2 regions of the Cohaesibacter marisflavi genome follow, and region 1 is predicted to be linked to the other one. Evidence: predicted binding sites of a transcription regulator. Region 1 holds the regulator's gene; the other holds the start of a gene.
The links. The regulator PhoB, encoded in region 1, activates phosphate uptake and scavenging genes when phosphate is short. The targets are predictions, from matches to a motif close to TGTCATNNANCTGTCAT.
Positions count from the first base shown of each region.

Region 2: ACKPCT_RS18855 (arsenate-mycothiol transferase ArsC) is a predicted target of PhoB. The motif match lies at 2,715-2,731, and genes of this name have one in related genera.

Region 1 is NZ_OY762534.1:2,873,577-2,885,242, forward strand. It holds gene ACKPCT_RS14095 (substrate-binding domain-containing protein) at 1-972, shown strand, start outside; gene pstC (phosphate ABC transporter permease subunit PstC) at 1,241-2,788, shown strand; gene pstA (phosphate ABC transporter permease PstA) at 2,788-4,110, shown strand; gene pstB (phosphate ABC transporter ATP-binding protein PstB) at 4,202-5,008, shown strand; gene phoU (phosphate signaling complex protein PhoU) at 5,086-5,757, shown strand; gene phoB (phosphate regulon transcriptional regulator PhoB) at 5,920-6,618, shown strand; gene ACKPCT_RS14125 (L,D-transpeptidase family protein) at 6,756-8,276, opposite strand; gene ACKPCT_RS14130 (PAS domain-containing protein) at 8,923-9,447, shown strand; gene dapD (2,3,4,5-tetrahydropyridine-2,6-dicarboxylate N-succinyltransferase) at 9,742-10,596, shown strand; gene ACKPCT_RS14140 (MerR family transcriptional regulator) at 10,729-11,157, shown strand; gene ACKPCT_RS14145 (carboxymuconolactone decarboxylase family protein) at 11,102-11,521, shown strand; gene ACKPCT_RS14150 (hypothetical protein) at 11,659-11,666, shown strand, end outside.
Region 2 is NZ_OY762534.1:3,977,941-3,984,639, reverse strand. It holds gene ACKPCT_RS18865 (AprI/Inh family metalloprotease inhibitor) at 1-504, opposite strand, end outside; gene fbaA (class II fructose-bisphosphate aldolase) at 833-1,915, opposite strand; gene ACKPCT_RS18855 (arsenate-mycothiol transferase ArsC) at 2,211-2,666, opposite strand; gene ACKPCT_RS18850 (succinate dehydrogenase iron-sulfur subunit) at 3,036-3,818, opposite strand; gene sdhA (succinate dehydrogenase flavoprotein subunit) at 3,922-5,769, opposite strand; gene sdhD (succinate dehydrogenase, hydrophobic membrane anchor protein) at 5,776-6,150, opposite strand; gene sdhC (succinate dehydrogenase, cytochrome b556 subunit) at 6,167-6,571, opposite strand.

The sequences.
Region 1 (11,666 bases):
CAGGCTCGTGACCAGGTTCAGGTTGCTGGTTCTTCCACCGTTCTTCCTTATGCAACCATCGTTGCCGAATCTTTTGGTGAAAACTACCCTGACTTCAAAACCCCGGTTGTTGAATCCGGTGGTTCTTCTGCTGGCCTGAAACAGTTCTGTCAGGGCGCTGGTGAAGACACCATCGACGTTGCCAACGCTTCCCGTAAGATCAAAGACAAAGAAATCGCGACCTGCGCTGAAAACGGCGTCAAGGAAATCATGGAAGTCAAAATCGGCTACGATGGCATCGTGTTCGCTTCTGACGTAAACGGCCCGGACTTCGCTTTCGAACCAATTCACTGGTTCAACGCTCTGGCTCCGAAAATCGTTAAAGACGGCAAACTGGTCGACAACTCTAACACCAAATGGTCTGACGTTGACGCCAACTTTGCTGACTGGGAAATCGCAGCTTACATTCCTGGCGAAAAACACGGTACCCGTGAAGTTTTCGAAACCAAGGTTCTGGAAGCTGGCTGTAAAGCCGCTGGCGCCTTCGATCTGTATGTTGCTTCCGGCCTTGACAAGAAAGCCGCTGGCAAAGAATGCATGAAGGTTCGCAAAGACGGTAAAGCCATCGACATCGACGGCGATTACACCGAAACCCTCGCTCGCATCGACAGCAACAAAACCGGCTTCGGCGTGTTCGGTCTTGCTTTCTATGAAAACAACATGGACAAGCTGAAAGTGGCTACCATGTCCGGCATTTCCCCGAATGCTGAAGTGATCGCTGACGGCACCTACCCTGTGTCTCGTCCGCTGTTCTTCTATGTCAAGAAATCTCACCTGGGTGTTATCCCTGGCCTGAAAGAATATGTTGACTTCTTCATGTCCGACGACATGACCGGCGAAGGCTCCCCGACCTCTGAATATGGTCTGGTTCCTGCTCCGGAAGCAGAACGCGAAGCTATCAAAGCTGCGATCGCTGAAGGTAAAACCCTTTAAGCTTTGCTCTTTAGAGCCATGCGCGGGGGCTCCCTGCGCATGGTTTTTTTTGACTTCCGTCAACTGGTTTTTCCGTTAGTTGACCCGCAAGGAAAAAGTGAAGTCCCGTTTTCCGTCTACGGAATGGCGCACGATTATGGGGCAGACGTCTGGAGCGGTTTTCTCCGTCTTACCGATTTTTCTAGATGAAGTCGGATGCAGGCAACCAGAGAAATCTCGTAGTAAATTTACAATGCGATAATTGAAATCGCTCAAGGGGCAGATCGCTATGAGCCCGTTATGGCTTTTGGTAGCTATCATCGTTTTCGCGCTGGTCGGTGCAGTTCTGGGGCGTAATCGCGCCGTCTCCTGCGTCAACGGAAATATAGCTACACTTCATTCGCGTCCCGGATATTACGGTTCCTATGTACTGATATGGACCGCGCTTCCGGCAATTTTCTACATGGTGGCCATTCTTGTTGCGCAGCCATTCTATAACAGCTCAGTGATCGACACCGAGTTGCGCACTGGCTACACCCAATCCTGCGATCTTTCGCTGGCGCGGATTGAAGGGGACGCGGATGCGGAAACCCCCGCCATTTGCGAAGACAAAGAGCAGTATGAAACGCTCGACACCCGCCGCGCCCTGATGCGCAGCGTTGTTGAAAGTGTCGCAATTGGTGTCAGCCTTCTGGACGAGGACACCGCTGCCAAGCTTCACAATGGCCTTGTCGCCGTACGCCCGACTCTCAAATCGGTTGGCGTCGCGCTAGCTGAAGATGTGCCCGGCGCTGTGGTGGATGCAGCAAACCGGCTCAATGAGGTCAACGCGACCGGTAATATGGTTCTGATCGCCGGGGTTGTCCTACTGGTCATTCTCGGGTTTGTCCTTTCCTATCTGCGCGTCAAACCGCGATTGCGTGCACGCAACCTTGTTGAAAGCAACATCAAGGTCGCGCTGGTGCTGGCTTCCTCGATCGCCATCCTGACGACCGTGGGCATTGTGCTTTCGATGTTGTTTGAAGCGATCCACTTCTTCAGTCAGGTGCATCCGTTCAACTTCTTCTTTGGCACCGAGTGGGATCCTCGCTTTACGTCCGCCGGTCGCGAGGGCGGGGGCGAAGGTTCCTTCGGTCTTATTCCGTTGCTCTGGGGTACTCTGTATATTTCCTTTGTCGCCTTGCTCGTAGCGGTTCCAATCGGCATGTTCGCAGCCATCTATATGGCCGAATATGCCAACAATTCGGTCCGCGCCATTGCCAAGCCGCTTCTGGAAATTCTCGCCGGCATCCCGACCATTGTTTATGGTTTCTTTGCGCTGGTCACCGTCGGTCCGTTCCTTCATGACGCCGGTGCGGCTATCGGACTGAATATTTCCGCTACCTCGGTGCTGACGGCAGGCTTCGTCATGGGCATCATGTTGATCCCGTTCATCTCTTCGCTGTCCGATGACATTATCACGGCGGTGCCGCAGTCCCTGCGTGATGGCTCTCTGGGGTTGGGAGCGACCAAGTCGGAAACGATCAAGAAAGTCATTCTGCCCGCCGCCCTGCCGGGGATCGTCGGCTCCGTTCTGCTCGCAGCGTCCCGCGCCATTGGTGAAACGATGATCGTCGTCATGGCCGCAGGCATCGCGGCCAACCTGACAGCCAACCCGTTTGAAGCGGTGACAACAGTGACCGTGAAAATTGTCAGCCAGTTGACTGGTGACCTTGAGTTCAACTCTCCGCAAACCCTTGTGGCCTTTGCGCTGGGTATCACCCTGTTTGTCATCACCCTGGGGCTCAACATCTTTGCTCTGCACATCGTGCGGAAATATCGGGAGCAGTATGACTGATGACTGATGCAACCAACACACAGGGCGAAACCATCGCCACGAGCACGCAGCGCGATCTGGGACTGAAAAAGCGCTACAGTAAAGAACGTCGCTTTCAGGCTCTGGGCATCACAGCCATCATTCTGGGCGTGCTGTTCCTCGTGATGCTGTTCCTGTCTATTGTCACGAAAGGCTATTCCGCCTTTCAGCAGACTAAAATTCATCTCGATCTTTACCTTAATGCCGAGCTGATTGACCCGTCCGGCAACCGCGACATCAGCACCATCCAGATGCCGATCCGCTACAACAAGGTTCTGGAGCGGGCTGTTTCCAAGGCCGTAGGTCTGGACCCCAATGACAAAGCAACACGCAAACAGCAGCGTGTGGCAAAGAGCCTGCTTTCCAAGGGGGCGTCGGTCGATCTGCGCGATCTGGTTGTTGAAAATCCCGATCTGATCGGCACGCGGATAGATTATTGGGCACTGGCAGATGGCGACATCGACAGCTTTGTCAAAGGCCAGATCCCGCGCGACATTCCTGAAACACAGCGTCTGGTCAAAGATGCACAGATCGCCTATATCGATCAGCTGGTTGAAGACGGGGCGATGGAGAAGCAATTCAACACCAACCTGTTCGTGAATGGTCCCTCCTCCCGACCGGAATCGGCCGGTATTGCCGTGGCCGTCATGGGCTCTATTTTCATGATGCTCATCGTGCTGGTGCTGGCTCTGCCAATCGGTGTTGCCGCTTCCATTTATTTGGAAGAATTTGCACCGAAAAATCGCTGGACCGACCTTATCGAGGTGAATATCAACAACCTCGCCGCAGTGCCTTCCATTGTGTTCGGTCTGTTGGGGCTGGCTGTATTCATCAACTTTGCCGGACTGCCGCGGTCCGCTTCGCTTGTTGGCGGTCTGGTTCTAACCCTCATGACGCTGCCGACCATCATCATTGCGACCCGTTCGGCTCTCAAGGCTGTTCCACCTTCCATTCGTGAAGCGGCACTTGGTGTGGGCGCTTCCAAGACACAGGCGATTTTCCACCATGTCCTGCCCCTGGCAACACCGGGTATCCTGACAGGTACGATTATCGGTCTGGCGCAGGCACTTGGTGAAACCGCACCTCTGCTGATGATCGGCATGGTGGCCTTCATCAAGGACTTCCCGACAACGCCGCTTGATCCGGCAACGGCCCTGCCCGTGCAGATCTATATGTGGTCGGGGGAAGCACAACGCGCCTTCACGGAGCGGACATCCGCTGCGATCCTGATCCTTCTGGCGTTTCTTGCGCTGATGAATATTTCCGCGGTGCTTCTGCGTCGCCGCTTTGAGCGCCGCTGGTAAACCCCAGCGACGCACTGAACCACCGGTTTGAATGGCCGGGCAGCCCCAAAGAGACGGCGCCCCGCTCACAGGATAAAGAAAGCATTTGACCATGCAGGATACCAACCCAAACCTCAAGCAGGATAGCGATATCCGCTCCAACCCGATCAAGATGTCGGGTGAGAAGGTGACCGTTCATTATGGCGCCAAACAAGCGCTGTTTGATGTCGATCTGAAGATCGAGGAAAATCAGGTAACGTCGCTCATCGGGCCGTCCGGCTGTGGCAAATCCACGTTCCTGAGATGCCTTAACCGGATGAATGATACCATCGATATCTGCCGCGTCGGCGGCAAGATCATGCTCGATAGCACCGACATCTATAATGCCGACGTGGACGTCGTGGAGCTGCGCGCCCGTGTTGGCATGGTGTTCCAGAAGGCAAACCCGTTCCCGAAAAGCATTTTCGAGAATGTGGCCTATGGCCCACGCATCCATGGCCTCTGCCGCACCAAGGCAGAAATGGATGAAGTGGTTGTCACCTCCTTGCAGAAGGCCGGTCTGTTCGAAGAGATCAAGGATCGTCTTGATGAACCGGGCACAGGTCTTTCCGGTGGGCAGCAGCAGCGCCTTTGCATCGCCCGCGCCATCGCTGTCAGCCCGGAAGTCATTTTGATGGACGAGCCCTGCTCGGCTCTTGATCCGATTGCCACGGCGAAGGTTGAGGAACTGATCGATGAGCTGCGCGAGAATTACACGATCGTCATCGTGACACACTCCATGCAGCAGGCAGCACGAGTGTCCCAGCGCACCGCCTTCTTCCATATGGGCAATCTGGTAGAGGAAGGTCCGACTGACCACATCTTCACCAACCCAAAAGACAAACGCACCCAAGACTACATCACCGGCCGCTTCGGCTAAGCAATTTGTTCGCCTTCTCTATCAGGCAAAAAGCTTTATCTTGTTGAGAAATGAGCGAATTTAAGGAGAGATTCGAGATGACCGAACATACAGTCAGCTCATATGATGACGACCTGCGCAACCTGACCGGTCGCATTGCGGAGATGGGTGGCCAGGCAGAAAGCATGGTCGAGGATGCCATCAACGCTCTGGTCCGTCAGGACGTGAAGGCGGCACAGGCAACCGCCGCCAAAGACCGCGCCATCAACAAGATGGAACAGCAGATCGAAGAAGCCGCCGTTCTGATCATCGCGCGTCGCCAACCGATGGCACAGGATCTGCGTCAGATCATCGCCGCTCTGCGCATTGCGACAGATCTGGAACGCGTTGCAGATCTGGGCAAGAATATCGCCCGCTCCATCAGCTCCATGGATGGCAAGACGCCTCCCAAACAGCTGCTGCATGGCATCGAGCATATGGCCGAGATCGTTTTGGAGCAGATGCGCATGGTGCTGGATGCCTACACCACATCGGATTCCAACGCCGCCATCGCCGTCGTGAAACGAGATGACGAAGTGGACGCGATTTACAAGTCCCTGTTCCGGGAATTCCTGACCTACATGATGGAAGATCCACGCAATATTACCTTCTGCGCCAATCTCCTGTTTGCCGCCAAGCACCTGGAACGCGTGGGCGACCACGCCACCAACATTGCCGAAAGCGTCTACTATGTAGACACCGGCAAGGTTCTGGAAGACGGCACCTTTTAATGCAACGGATCGGGCTCAGGCCCGATCCATCCTTTGCCATGAAGGCACGCACACTGGAACAGATCGGCCCCGATTGACGCCGGCCTGTTCTCTTCAAATGTCAGATCCGAGCGACATCCGATCCTGTCGATCGTCCGGATCGCAGAATGCGGAAAAGTGGTTATGAGCCCCAAAGTCATGATCGTTGAAGATGAAGAAGCCCTCAGCCTTCTTCTTCGTTACAATCTGGAAGCCGAAGGCTATCAGGTTGAAGTGATCGCCCGTGGAGATGAGGCAGAAAGCCGGTTGCAGGAAGCCCTGCCCGACCTTCTTCTGCTGGACTGGATGCTGCCGGGCCTATCCGGAATTGAACTATGCAGACGCCTGCGCGCCAAGCCCAAAACAGTCAAACTGCCTGTCATCATGCTGACGGCGCGCGGTGAGGAATCCGAGCGTATTCGGGGTCTTTCAACCGGCGCTGATGACTATGTCGTCAAACCGTTTTCTGTTCCCGAATTGATGGCGCGTGTACGGGCTATTCTGCGCCGGGCAAGCCCTGATCTAGTCGCAACCATTCTCAAGGCCGGGGATCTGGAGCTCAATCGCGAAACCCATCGTGTCAAGCGCGCCAACCGCGAGGTAACACTGGGACCGACAGAATATCGCTTGCTGGAATTCCTGATGCAGAATCCGGGGCGGGTCTATTCCCGCGAACAATTGCTGGATGGCGTCTGGGGGCATGATGTCTATGTCGATGAACGGACAGTAGACGTGCATGTGGGTCGGTTGCGTAAAACCATCAACCGCGGCCGGGCGAAAGATCCCATCCGCACAGTGCGCGGCTCTGGCTACAGCTTCGACGACCAGTTTTCAGTCGAATAGAACAGCGTCAGAAAGCCCTGCGACCTCTTGTGTTCAATAAGAAGGCCCTGTTTCGAACAGAAACAGGGCCTATTGTTTTTCTTCAGTTTGCAATGAGTTTTATCATCAGCGGGCAAGGCTGAAAGCGGGCTCCCATATCAGCGGGTTTTAACCTCGGTCAAACTCGCACCGCGATTGATGAGCATGGAGAACAGTCCCTTCTTCTTGGGAGCTTCCTGCACGGGTTCGGTTTTGTTTCTGGCGACCTGCTTGGGCTTAGCGGGCTTTTTTCGCTCCACCGTCTTCTGGATCTGTCTGGAGGAAGGAAGATCCGGCTTGGTCAGAACAATGAAGTCTGTGCCTACAGGGGTTGTCTCACGGCTGAAGCCCCTGTCAGAAATCGTAATTGAAGAGCCGCTGTTCACCAGAAGATCAATTTGGGCGCGCACTTCATCGGGAATTTCGATCCGGTCAAGAATAGCGCTGGAGGCTACCAGAGCCTCGTTGTCCATATCCTGCGTAACACCAAGGCGGGTCTGCATGCTATCGTCATAGCGATCTGTCAGATTGACGGACAGCCAATCCAGCTTGCCACTTTGCGTGTGCGAGTGGGTCGCGGTCAACAGATGCGCCCCGAGAGGCGCCTCGGGATTCTTGATCATGATCGGCGCATCAAACAGAGGCTTGAAACGGGACCGCACATAGATGTGGCCTGTCGGCACTTCCCCCTTGCCTGCGGCATGATAAAGCGCGGTCAGCAGGGTCTTGTCGATCACGGCCTTGAGCGGCTGGACTTGGTCTTCGATGCTGCCCTGTCTGGATTTAATGAAGGCGCGCACTGCCCCATAGGTGGCCTTGCCAGCCAATCCATCCGGCACACCGGCATCAAAGCCCAGCTCATTGAGCATGATCTGCACTTCGCGCACCAGATTGCCGCGCGGCTGGCGGGTGATGAACACCCGAATGGGGGAGTTATCGCGTTTCACCTGATCAAGCAGATTGAGACGCATGGAAATTTTCGCGGCAAGCGGATCTTCTGAAGGGCGGTCATCCAGAAGCGCGATTTTGCCGTGTCCCTTGACCGGCTGTGACGGGCCAAGGCTCAATTCCGTCAGCTTGTTGGCCAGTTGAACATCTTCGGGCTGGAACAGCCGTGCGTTATGGATCAACTCGGGCTCGGCCTCCCGATTGGCGATGACAACATGCGCGCCGCGTTCGGTCATGGAGAAGAGTTTGCCTGCGAAGCCGCGCGGCAACCGGACACAGCCATGGGATGCGGGATAATTTGGCACCGAGCCGGACTCATGCAAAGCGATGCCGGACCAGGTCAGGCGCTGCATATAGGGCATGGGGGCGCTATCATAAATATTGGAAAAATGCTGTCTTCTCTTTTCAAGAATGGAGAAGATGCCGGTTGGCGTCGAGTGCCCCGCCTTGCCTGTCGATACGCGAGAGGTGGCGATGACCTCTTGTCCACGATAGACCCGCAAGCGCTGATCTTTGCGCGAGACAATGATCTGCAGGGGTGCCTCCTGATCGGCTTCCAAAGCAGTCTGAACGGCCTGAGAAGAACCGTCCGTCACAGCCATCGGATCAAGCGGCTTTTCTGTCGCCAGTGCGGCTCCGCCTGCGGACAAAATAAACCCTGCGGTATACAGCAATCGTCCTTTGTAATTCATTTCGTCCCCCAAAGATCCAACCCGGTCCGTAGGCTCATTCTGAGCCTGTCTTTTCCCGTCAAATCCCTTGTAAAAACACTTAAGGTATTCGAGGGTAGACTCGTTACGATTGGCATAATTGCGCTATTTCTATCATTGTTAACCCAGTTTATGCCACAGTGAGCCTTAAAATCACCCTAATATATAAAGATACGCACTAACCCAGATCGCGCAAGCAACCATGGCTTTTAGCGAAAAGCCTATACCAATCGCCTTTCTGCATAAAATTTCTTATTACTTGCTCACAAATTGATCAGATCACTATATCTTGTAATTAATTTTCGATAACCCCTTGTTTCACGAAATATTATTATCAATTTAACAGATTATTCTTTTTTTTCTAAAATAAAAACCAGATGTCGGATTAAAATTGCAACAGTTAAGCATGCTGCCGTTTGGTCAATACCGGTCCGTGAAAATTTTTATTTCCTTTTCTGAAAATAATCTATATTTTTGAGAGCTTCTAAAAACAAGATCCAAATCGAGACCCCCGATGCGCCTGTCGAATGCAATCGGGTCGGTGTCTTTCCAGTAACGACAGGCGCACATTCCGGCAGACTGCGCCCCTCCCAGCGGGGTCTGCCAAATCACAACCAAGGAGACCGAAATGACAATAACAATTTCTCCTACCGGTATAGAAAAGCAGTTCGGCGAAAGTGAAATTCTCGTCAGCAGAACCGACAAGGACGGTTACATAACCTATTGCAATGCGTTCTTTCGGGATATCACAGGCTATACCAACAAGAGCCTGGTTGGTCAGCCACACAATTGTGTTCGCCATCCTGAAATGCCTCGCTCCATCTTCAAGATCCTCTGGGATGGTCTTGCAGAGAGGCGAGACATGTTTGCCTATATGCAAAATCTGACGACCACCGGAGACCATTATTGGACCTTTGCCCGTGTCACTCCGTCTCGGAATGACAAAGGCGAAGTGGTTGGCTATGAAGCATCGCGCCGTGCACCCAATCGTACAGCAGTGCGTGAAGTCATCGCCCCTCTTTATAAGACACTCTGCGACATCGAAAACAGGTTTGATGATGAAGAGCAGGCCGTCGAGGCCGGTTGCGCTCATCTGAATGGCTTGTTGCAGGAGAAGTCGACTTCCTACCGGCGGTTTGTTCTGTCTCTATAAGGCGAACGCCCGACCGGATCAGACATAAAGAAGGGTCGGCTCGCATCGTGCCGACCCTTTGTCGTTTCTCTCCCCGGGCAAAGGGTCTGTCTTGGTCACTTGCCGTCCATTCCCCAGCCAAGCCGTTTGATCAAAATCAAGGTCTTTGCCACTTCTCGCATTGACTTCGCAAACGCATTGCTTATGGTTTGCGCGACAGCGGGATCGTCCAGCCTTGTGCCTTTTGGCAGCCGGAGGCAGGATTGATCTTGCAAGCTTCATCACCATCAACATGACAAGCTGAAAGCAAGTGACATGACCCAAGTTGATCTGAGCGCGCTCCAAAGCACGATCGAAGCAGGCTTCGAGGCTCGCGAATCCATCAATAGCAACACGACCGGCGACATCAGGGATGCAGTCGAAAAGGCGCTGACCCTACTCGACAATGGCCATGCGCGTGTTGCGGAAAAGGCAGAAGACGGCAACTGGGTTGTCAATCAGTGGTTGAAGAAAGCCGTGCTCCTGTCCTTCCGGCTCAATGCCATGGAAGTGATCAAGGGTGGCCCGGGCGAAGCAACATGGTGGGACAAGGTTCCTTCCAAGTTTGAAGGCTGGGGCGGCATCGACTTTGAAAATGCTGGCTTCCGCGCCGTACCGAATTGCACCGTGCGTCGCTCCGCGTTCATCGGCAAAGGCGTTGTGCTGATGCCATCTTTCGTTAATCTGGGCGCCTATGTTGATGAAGGCACCATGGTCGACACATGGGCAACAGTCGGCTCCTGCGCACAGATCGGCAAGAATGTGCATCTTTCCGGCGGCGCCGGCATCGGCGGCGTTCTGGAGCCACTGCAGGCTGGCCCTGTGGTGATCGAAGACAATTGCTTCATCGGTGCCCGCGCCGAAGTGGCCGAAGGCGTCATCGTGCGTGAAGGTTCTGTGTTGTCCATGGGCGTTTATCTTGGCGCATCCACCAAGATTGTTGACCGCGCCACCGGCGAAATCTTCATGGGTGAAGTACCGCCTTACTCTGTTGTTGTCTCGGGCACCATGCCGGGCAAACCGCTGCCAGATGGCACGCCGGGCCCGAACCTTTACTGCGCCGTGATCGTGAAGCGCGTGGACGAGCGCACCCGCTCGAAAACCTCGATCAACGAGCTGCTGCGCGACTAACTGTCCGTAAGCAACAACAAATATACGAAGTCCTGCCATTGCACTGATGGCGGGACTTTTTTTATTTTACCGCTTGACCTAGAGTGCACTCGAACATCTAGCCTCCCGAATTATCGAAACAGGAGCTGACCCTTGAAGATCGGAAATCTGGCACATCTGACTGGCCTGTCCGTCCATACCATCCGCTATTACGAGAAGATCGGCCTGTTGCCCGACGCCTCTCGCGATGCGGGCGGACGTCGACAATATGGTATGGAGATCGCCAATTGGCTGACCTTTCTCAAGCATCTCAAGGCCACCGGCATGGGCATATCCAACATGGTTCGCTATGCCCAACTAAGGGCCGAAGGTCCGCAAACTGCTGCGGCGCGACGCCAGATGCTGGAGGACCAGCGCAGGACCGTGCAGCAACAGATAGACGCTCTGCAAGCAACGCTTCCCGTTCTCGATAACAAAATCGAAATCTACAAGGACATGGAAAAAGCCCATGTCATGGAGGCAGATCATGCAAGAGACACAAGCACAATCCCCCGCATCCAACAGCCAGACAAGCGCTCTTGAACGAGCCCGCGCCTATTGCGACGCGTATCACCCCGGCCTTGAAGACAATCTAAATGCTTGGTTCGGCGACATGCTGCCAGACTTTGGCGAGAGCCTGATCGAGTGGGCCTATGGTCGACATTATTCCCGCCCGGGCCTTGATAGCAAAAGCCGACAGCTGGCGACCGTCGCCGCGTTGACGGTATTGGGCGGGCAGACTGCGCCACAGCTCAAGATCAATATCGAGCATACCCTTGCCGTAGGGGCAAGCGAGCAGGAGATCGTCGAGGTCATATGGCAAATGGCCGTCTATGGCGGACTGCCAGCCGCGATCAACGGGCTCAATGTGGCCAAAGAGGTGTTTGCCGCCAGAGCAACAGACTAAGCGATAGTCTAACGCGCCGGTGGAAAGCGTCTTATCATTTGTCCCGAGCGATGAGCCGCGCTAGGCTTGTCTTATCATCCATTTGCAGGGCGAAGCCATGGCAACGTCCTGCAAATGGGGATTTGGGGGAGAATGAGATGACGTT
Region 2 (6,699 bases), 1.1 Mb from region 1:
ATCAAAGGCCACCCAACTGTCCAGCATAAACAGGCTCGTCGGGCAGGCAGAATTCCCCGATGCCTTGTAGCCATAATCCCTGCGGGCATCCTCAAGAACCAGCTCGCAACTCTCTGAGAGCCCCAGAGAGGAACCCAACTGCCTGAGCTTTTCCCTTGAGTTCTTCGGCTGCAACTTCCAACGGCCAACATAGGGCTTGAGTTCCGCATGGGTTGTGCCTGCAGGCACAAAATTCTGCGAGGCCTCGGCATAGGCTTGTCTGAATTCAGCATCTACGGCATCAAACGCCGCACCCGGCTCGGCAACACCCAGTGAACTTTCATTTGGCTTGGAAAATTTATCCGACGCAGACACCAGCGCAAGATCTGCGCTTTGGTCAGGCATGGCAACAGGACCACGCCCCACCGCGCCGGCTGTTTGCTGAGCCCCGCTCTGGCTGGAAGAGAGCCCTCCAGAAGACACCGCACAGCCCCCCAGCGCCAAAGCGAAGAGAGAGATGGTCATGAGTGTTCCAGATCGTTTCACAATCAACCCCGAGAGCGCACAAAGAAGAAATACGGCCCTGCCCTGCGCGCCCCAAAACCATAGCAAGCCAGCCAAAAGCCGGAAGAATCAGTGTTTTGCGCAAAGCAGTTGCCCGATACGCATCAACGGATAACAGGGAAATGTGGCAAAGACAAAAGTTTTCTGCCCAAGCCCGTGTTCCATAAGACCAATTCACAGGACCCCGGCCAATATCACCCGCTCCGGATTACAATACGCCACCCAAAACGAAAAAAGCCCTCCGGGAACACCCGGAGAGCCTTGTTCTTGAAGCAACACTATTCGTCTATCACTTGTCAGCGACAGAACGACCAGCCGAGCCCAGATCCTGCATGGCTTCTTCGAGGCGAGCAATCATGCCCTCTTCGCCTGCACGCAGCCATTTGCGCGGATCGTAGAATTTCTTGTATGGCGTACCGTCTTTCGGATCCACCTGATGCTTGAAGGCTACCGGCTTTTCGTCGACTTTCGCGCCAACAGCCTCAGCAAAGGCAAACTGGATGTCGGTGTCGATGTTCATCTTGAACACGCCATAGGACACAGCTTCGGAAATCTGCTCTTTCGGAGACCCAGAACCGCCGTGGAACACCAGGCTCAACGGCTTGTCGGCCAGATTGCGTTCCTTGGCAACCAGCTCCTGAGAATGCTTCAGGATTTCCGGACGCAGCTTGACGTTGCCCGGAGCATAAACGCCATGCACGTTACCGAAGGATGCAGCCACGGTGAAGTGACCGATTTTGGACAGGATGTCATAGGCATAAAGAACATCTTCAGGCTGGGTGTAGAGACGTGGATCGGCTGCATCGCCTTCTTCCAGCTCTTTACCGATGCCATCTTCTTCACCACCGGTGACGCCAAGCTCAATCTCGAGGCTCATGCCCATCGGAGCCATGCGTTCGAGATATTTGGCGCTGATCGCAACGTTGTCTTCCAGGGTTTCTTCGGACAGGTCGATCATGTGGGAGGTGTAAAGCGGACGACCGTTCGCCTTGTAATATTTCTCACCTTCGTCTAGCAGACCGTCGATCCATGGCAACAGTTTCTTGTTGCAATGGTCGGTGTGAAGAACGGCACAGATGCCATATTCTTTTGCCAGCAGATGTACATGCTGGGCGATGGATACAGAGCCCAAAACACGCGCGCGCATCGCATCAGGAGCACCCTGACCAGCGAAGAACTGTGCGCCGCCGTTCGACATCTGAATGATGATATCGGATTTTGCTTTGGCAGCTGCTTCCATTACCGCATTGAGACTGTTGGTGCCGGTAACGTTGACGGCTGGCAGAGCATATCCACCTTCTTTGCATGCTTCCAGAAGCTGCAAATACTCTTCGCCGGTGATGACGCCCGGGCTCAATTTGATTCCGCTCACGCTGATCTCCCTTAAAGTTTCGAGACTAAATTAATTCTCGATAGTCAAATAAAACATTCCTTCTCCAACGTCCAGAAAATAGCAAAGAAAGAAGCAATATCGGTCCTATCGGTTAGTATTTTTCCTGTGTTAGCACAAATCATTGAACAGCTTCAATGTTTACCCGCAAACACAGAAAAGCAAATGCCAATCAGTAGCATTTCATCGCTTATGCCAGCCTTTTTACATGAGCTGACATGCAGACAAGGCAGACCGGGCTCAAGGATAATCCCGACCTGACAGTCTATTTACTGCATTAAGCAGCCATGGAACCGGGCAACAACCCTGTCGCAACGGCCCGATCAATGGCAAGACGCAGATCCGCATAGGTTTCCCTTACCGCCCTCTTGCGATGCCCCGGAAGGTCAATTCGGTCAAAAGAGCCAGGCACCTTGAGATAGGTGACGGGAGGATTGTAAGGAAAAATCGGACGCTTGTGCGCCCCTCTTGCCGGCTCAAACCCAACCACCAGATCAATGCGTGGCGAATAGGCCTGTAAGAAGATATCGACCGGCTTGGGACAATAATCCTCCGGCGCAATGCCATTCCCTCTGAGCACGTCGAACACATGCCTGTCCAGTCGGTCCGCAGGTTCGAATCCGGCGCTGAATGCACGCACGGCATTGTTAAGCCCCCGATTGAAATATGCTTCAGCCATGATGCTCCGATCATTGTTCGTTTCATCAAGGAACAGGATATTCGTTTGCAGCATGAAACCCTCCGTTCTGCCAACGCTCAGGCAGCCAACTAAACAAACTTTCCGACAACTCCATGACAACCCGAAAAGAATTGTCCTTCTCTCCTCCGAAGCAGGCCGGAAATCAGAAATGGTGTTTGGTTGACAATGTCACCACTCACATGGGCTTAAGCAGACAGTATTTCAAGAATTCAATTTTCTCATTTATTTCAATAGCTAAGATCGCGTAACCTCGCATTCTTGACACATTCCTGACAATCCACATTTGGACACTTTCGCTTAAAAACAAATGAGCCCAAACCAAAAAACCGCCCACCAGATCTCTCTGGAGGGCGGTTCTGATTCACTCAGCTTCTAGCTTATAGCCAGAAACGACACACCATATTAAACAGCGCGTTCAAGCAGCATACGCTTGATTTCGGCAATTGCCTTGGCCGGGTTCAGGCCTTTCGGGCAAACCTTGGTGCAGTTCATGATCGTGTGACAACGATAGGCACCGAAGGCATGATCGAGTTGATCAAGACGTTCACCGGTATATTCGTCACGGCTATCGATGATCCAGCGATAAGCCTGAAGAAGAGCCGATGGGCCGATGTAACGATCGCCATTCCACCAGTAGGATGGGCAAGAGGTCGAGCAGCAGGCACACAGGATACATTCATAAAGGCCGTCCAGTTTCTGACGATCTTCATGAGACTGCAGCCATTCGGTGTCTGGAGCCGGCGTATCGGTCTTCAGATAAGGCTCGATGGAAGCATGCTGGGCATAGAAATTGTTGAGGTCAGGTACAAGGTCCTTGACCACCTTCATATGCGGCAGCGGATACACATTCACAGACTTGGACTTGCATTCGTCCATACCGAAGGTACAGGCGAGATTGTTTGCCCCGTCGATGTTCATGGCGCACGAACCGCAGATGCCTTCACGGCAAGAACGGCGCAACGTCAAGGTCGCATCGATGTTGTCTTTAATGTAGAGCAGCCCATCGAGAACCATCGGGCCACAATCGTCACGATCGACATAATATGTGTCGATCTGGGGGTTTTTGCCGTCATCAGGATTCCAGCGATAAACGCGGAATTCGGTCAAGTTGGTCGCACCTTCAGGCTTTGGCCAAGTCTTGCCTTCTTTAATCCGTGAATTTTTCGGCAGCGCAAGTTCAACCATCTTTTCGCTCCGTATTCGGGTCGCGCCCTTATCGCATCAAGGCGAGCTCGGGCTTTAATTTCGAAAAGGCCGGGCAACGTCATGCTGCCCGACTTGAAAGACATTAGTAGACGCGAGCTTTCGGCGCGATCTTGGCAAGGTCGATACCGCCTTCTTCCTCGGAAGTAAGCGGATCGAGAATAACCGGACGATAGTCAAGTTTGACATCGCCATTCTCTGCGACCCAAGCCAGCGTATGCTTACGCCAGTTTTCGTCGTCACGACCACCCAGAGGACCATCTTTATAGTCTTCACGAGCGTGTGCACCGCGGCTTTCCTTACGAGCTTCAGCACCAACGACCGTTGGAAGGGCGTTGATCATCAGGTTCTGAAGTTCGAGAGATTCCATGAGGTCGGAGTTCCAGATCAGCGACCGGTCGGTCACTTTCATTTCACTCATTTCACCCCAAAGAGCAGCCATTTCCTTGCAGCCCTGTTCCAACGTTTCCTGAGTACGGAAGACGGCAGCATTGTTCTGCATGCTCTTCTGCATCTTCAAGCGCAGCTGAGCAGTGGTCTGAGAGCCGTTTGCATGACGGACCATGTCGAAGTTGGCCATGATCTTGTCAAAGCAAGCCTGGTTCGGCGTCGGCATCGGCGCTTCGCGGTCGATAACCTTGCCAGCCTTGATAGCTGCTGCACGGCCAAAGACCACAAGGTCGATGAGCGAGTTGGACCCAAGACGGTTGGCACCATGAACCGAGGCACAAGCCGCTTCACCGACAGCCATAAGGCCCGGAGCAACTGCGTTCGGATCATCCTTGGTTGGGTTGAGCACTTCACCCCAATAGTTGGTCGGAATACCACCCATATTGTAGTGAACGGTCGGCAGAACCGGAATAGGTTCCTTGGTCACGTCAACACCGGCAAAAATCTCGGCCGATTCGGAAATACCCGGCAGGCGCTCTGCCAGCATATCCGGATCAAGGTGATCAAGATGCAGGAAGATGTGGTCCTTATTCGGGCCAACACCGCGACCTTCGCGAATTTCGATGGTCATGCAGCGGGAAACCACGTCACGGGAAGCAAGGTCCTTGGCACTCGGAGCATAACGCTCCATGAAGCGTTCGCCTTCGGAGTTAACCAGATACCCGCCTTCACCACGAACACCTTCGGTGATCAGGCAGCCAGCGCCATAGATGCCGGTCGGATGGAACTGAACGAATTCCATGTCCTGCAGCGGCAGACCAGCACGGGCGATCATAGCATTACCGTCACCGGTAATCGTGTGGGCAGACGTAGCGGAGAAGTAGCAACGACCATAACCACCGGTCGCCAGAACAACCATTTTGGCGTTGAAGCGATGGATGGTGCCGTCGTCAAGGTTCCAGGCAACCAGACCTTCGCAGGTGCCGTCTTCGTTCATCAGCAGGTCAAGACCGAAATATTCGATATAGAACTCAGCCTTGTTGCGGATGGACTGACCATAAAGCGTATGCAGGATAGCGTGGCCGGTACGGTCAGCAGCAGCACAGGTACGCTGCACAGCAGGCCCTTCACCATAGTTCTGCATATGGCCACCGAACGGGCGCTGGTAGATCTTGCCTTCTTCAGTACGCGAGAAAGGAACACCATAATGTTCCAGCTCATAGACCGCAGCCGGAGCTTCACGCGCAAGATATTCCATGGCGTCGGTATCACCGAGCCAGTCAGAACCCTTGACGGTGTCATACATATGCCACTGCCAGCTGTCAGGCCCCATATTTTCAAGTGATGCTGCGATACCGCCCTGTGCGGCAACCGTGTGCGAACGGGTTGGGAAAACCTTGGTTACGCAAGCGGTGCGCAGACCCTGCTCGGCCATGCCGAGGGTTGCGCGCAGACCAGCGCCACCGGCCCCCAAAACGACAACATCATGATAGTGGTCGTGAACTTCGTAGGCACGACCATTGATATTATAAGTATTGGCCATCTGATCTTACCCTCCAAATGCCACTTTAAGCACCGCAAAGAAAAGGGCGGCACAGACGACGATAGCCGCGAAGCTGTTCAGGATCTTGGACAGCGTGCGATATAGCTGATTCTGGAAATAATCTTCCGGAATGGTGATAGCGCCCAGATAAGCGTGATATCCGGACACGGCGATAACCAACAGAAGGAAAATCGCGACAAGCGGATGTCCAACAAGCGCTCTGGCCTGCTCATAGTCGGATCCTGCAGCGGCCATTACAAAAATAACGAAACCGATGGTGAGGAAAACCAGAGCAAAAGCGGTAAGCCGGATCATCCAGTGATGTTCCGTGCCGTGATGAGTTTCACCAAGGCCACGAATGATTTTGGTAGATGTTTTCATTTCTCTCTCCCCGTCCTCACATCACAGCATAACCGATGATCCAGATAACGACCGTCAACAGGAAGCCGCCCAGGATGGTTGCGCGATAAAGGAATTCAATCTGGGGCTTCTCGATCATCACAGGAATATCCCACAGGAAGTGACGGATACCACCAAGCATGTGATGCATGAGTGACCAGGTAAAGCAGAACAACACAAAGCGCCCCAGAATGGAGCCCCAGAGGGTCTGCGCGGTTTCAAAAGCTTCAGGCCCGATTGCCAGAGCAATCAGCCAGTACGCCAAAAAGAATAAGCCGATGTAAGCACCAACCCCGGTTACACGATGGCTAATGGAAGTCGCCATCGACAGGGTGATCTTGTAGGCAAAGTTTTGGACATGGGGAGATGTAGGGCGTTTACCCTTCAGGTCGACGTCTGTCATATTTTCGGTCCTCGACAGCTGACACTTACGTATTACGTAAAAATAACCAGGTTTTGGTCTGCATGTCTGTTGTCATAGCGAGATTTCTGGATCTGGTCAAAGCGACCAACCCGCTAATTCGATGAATT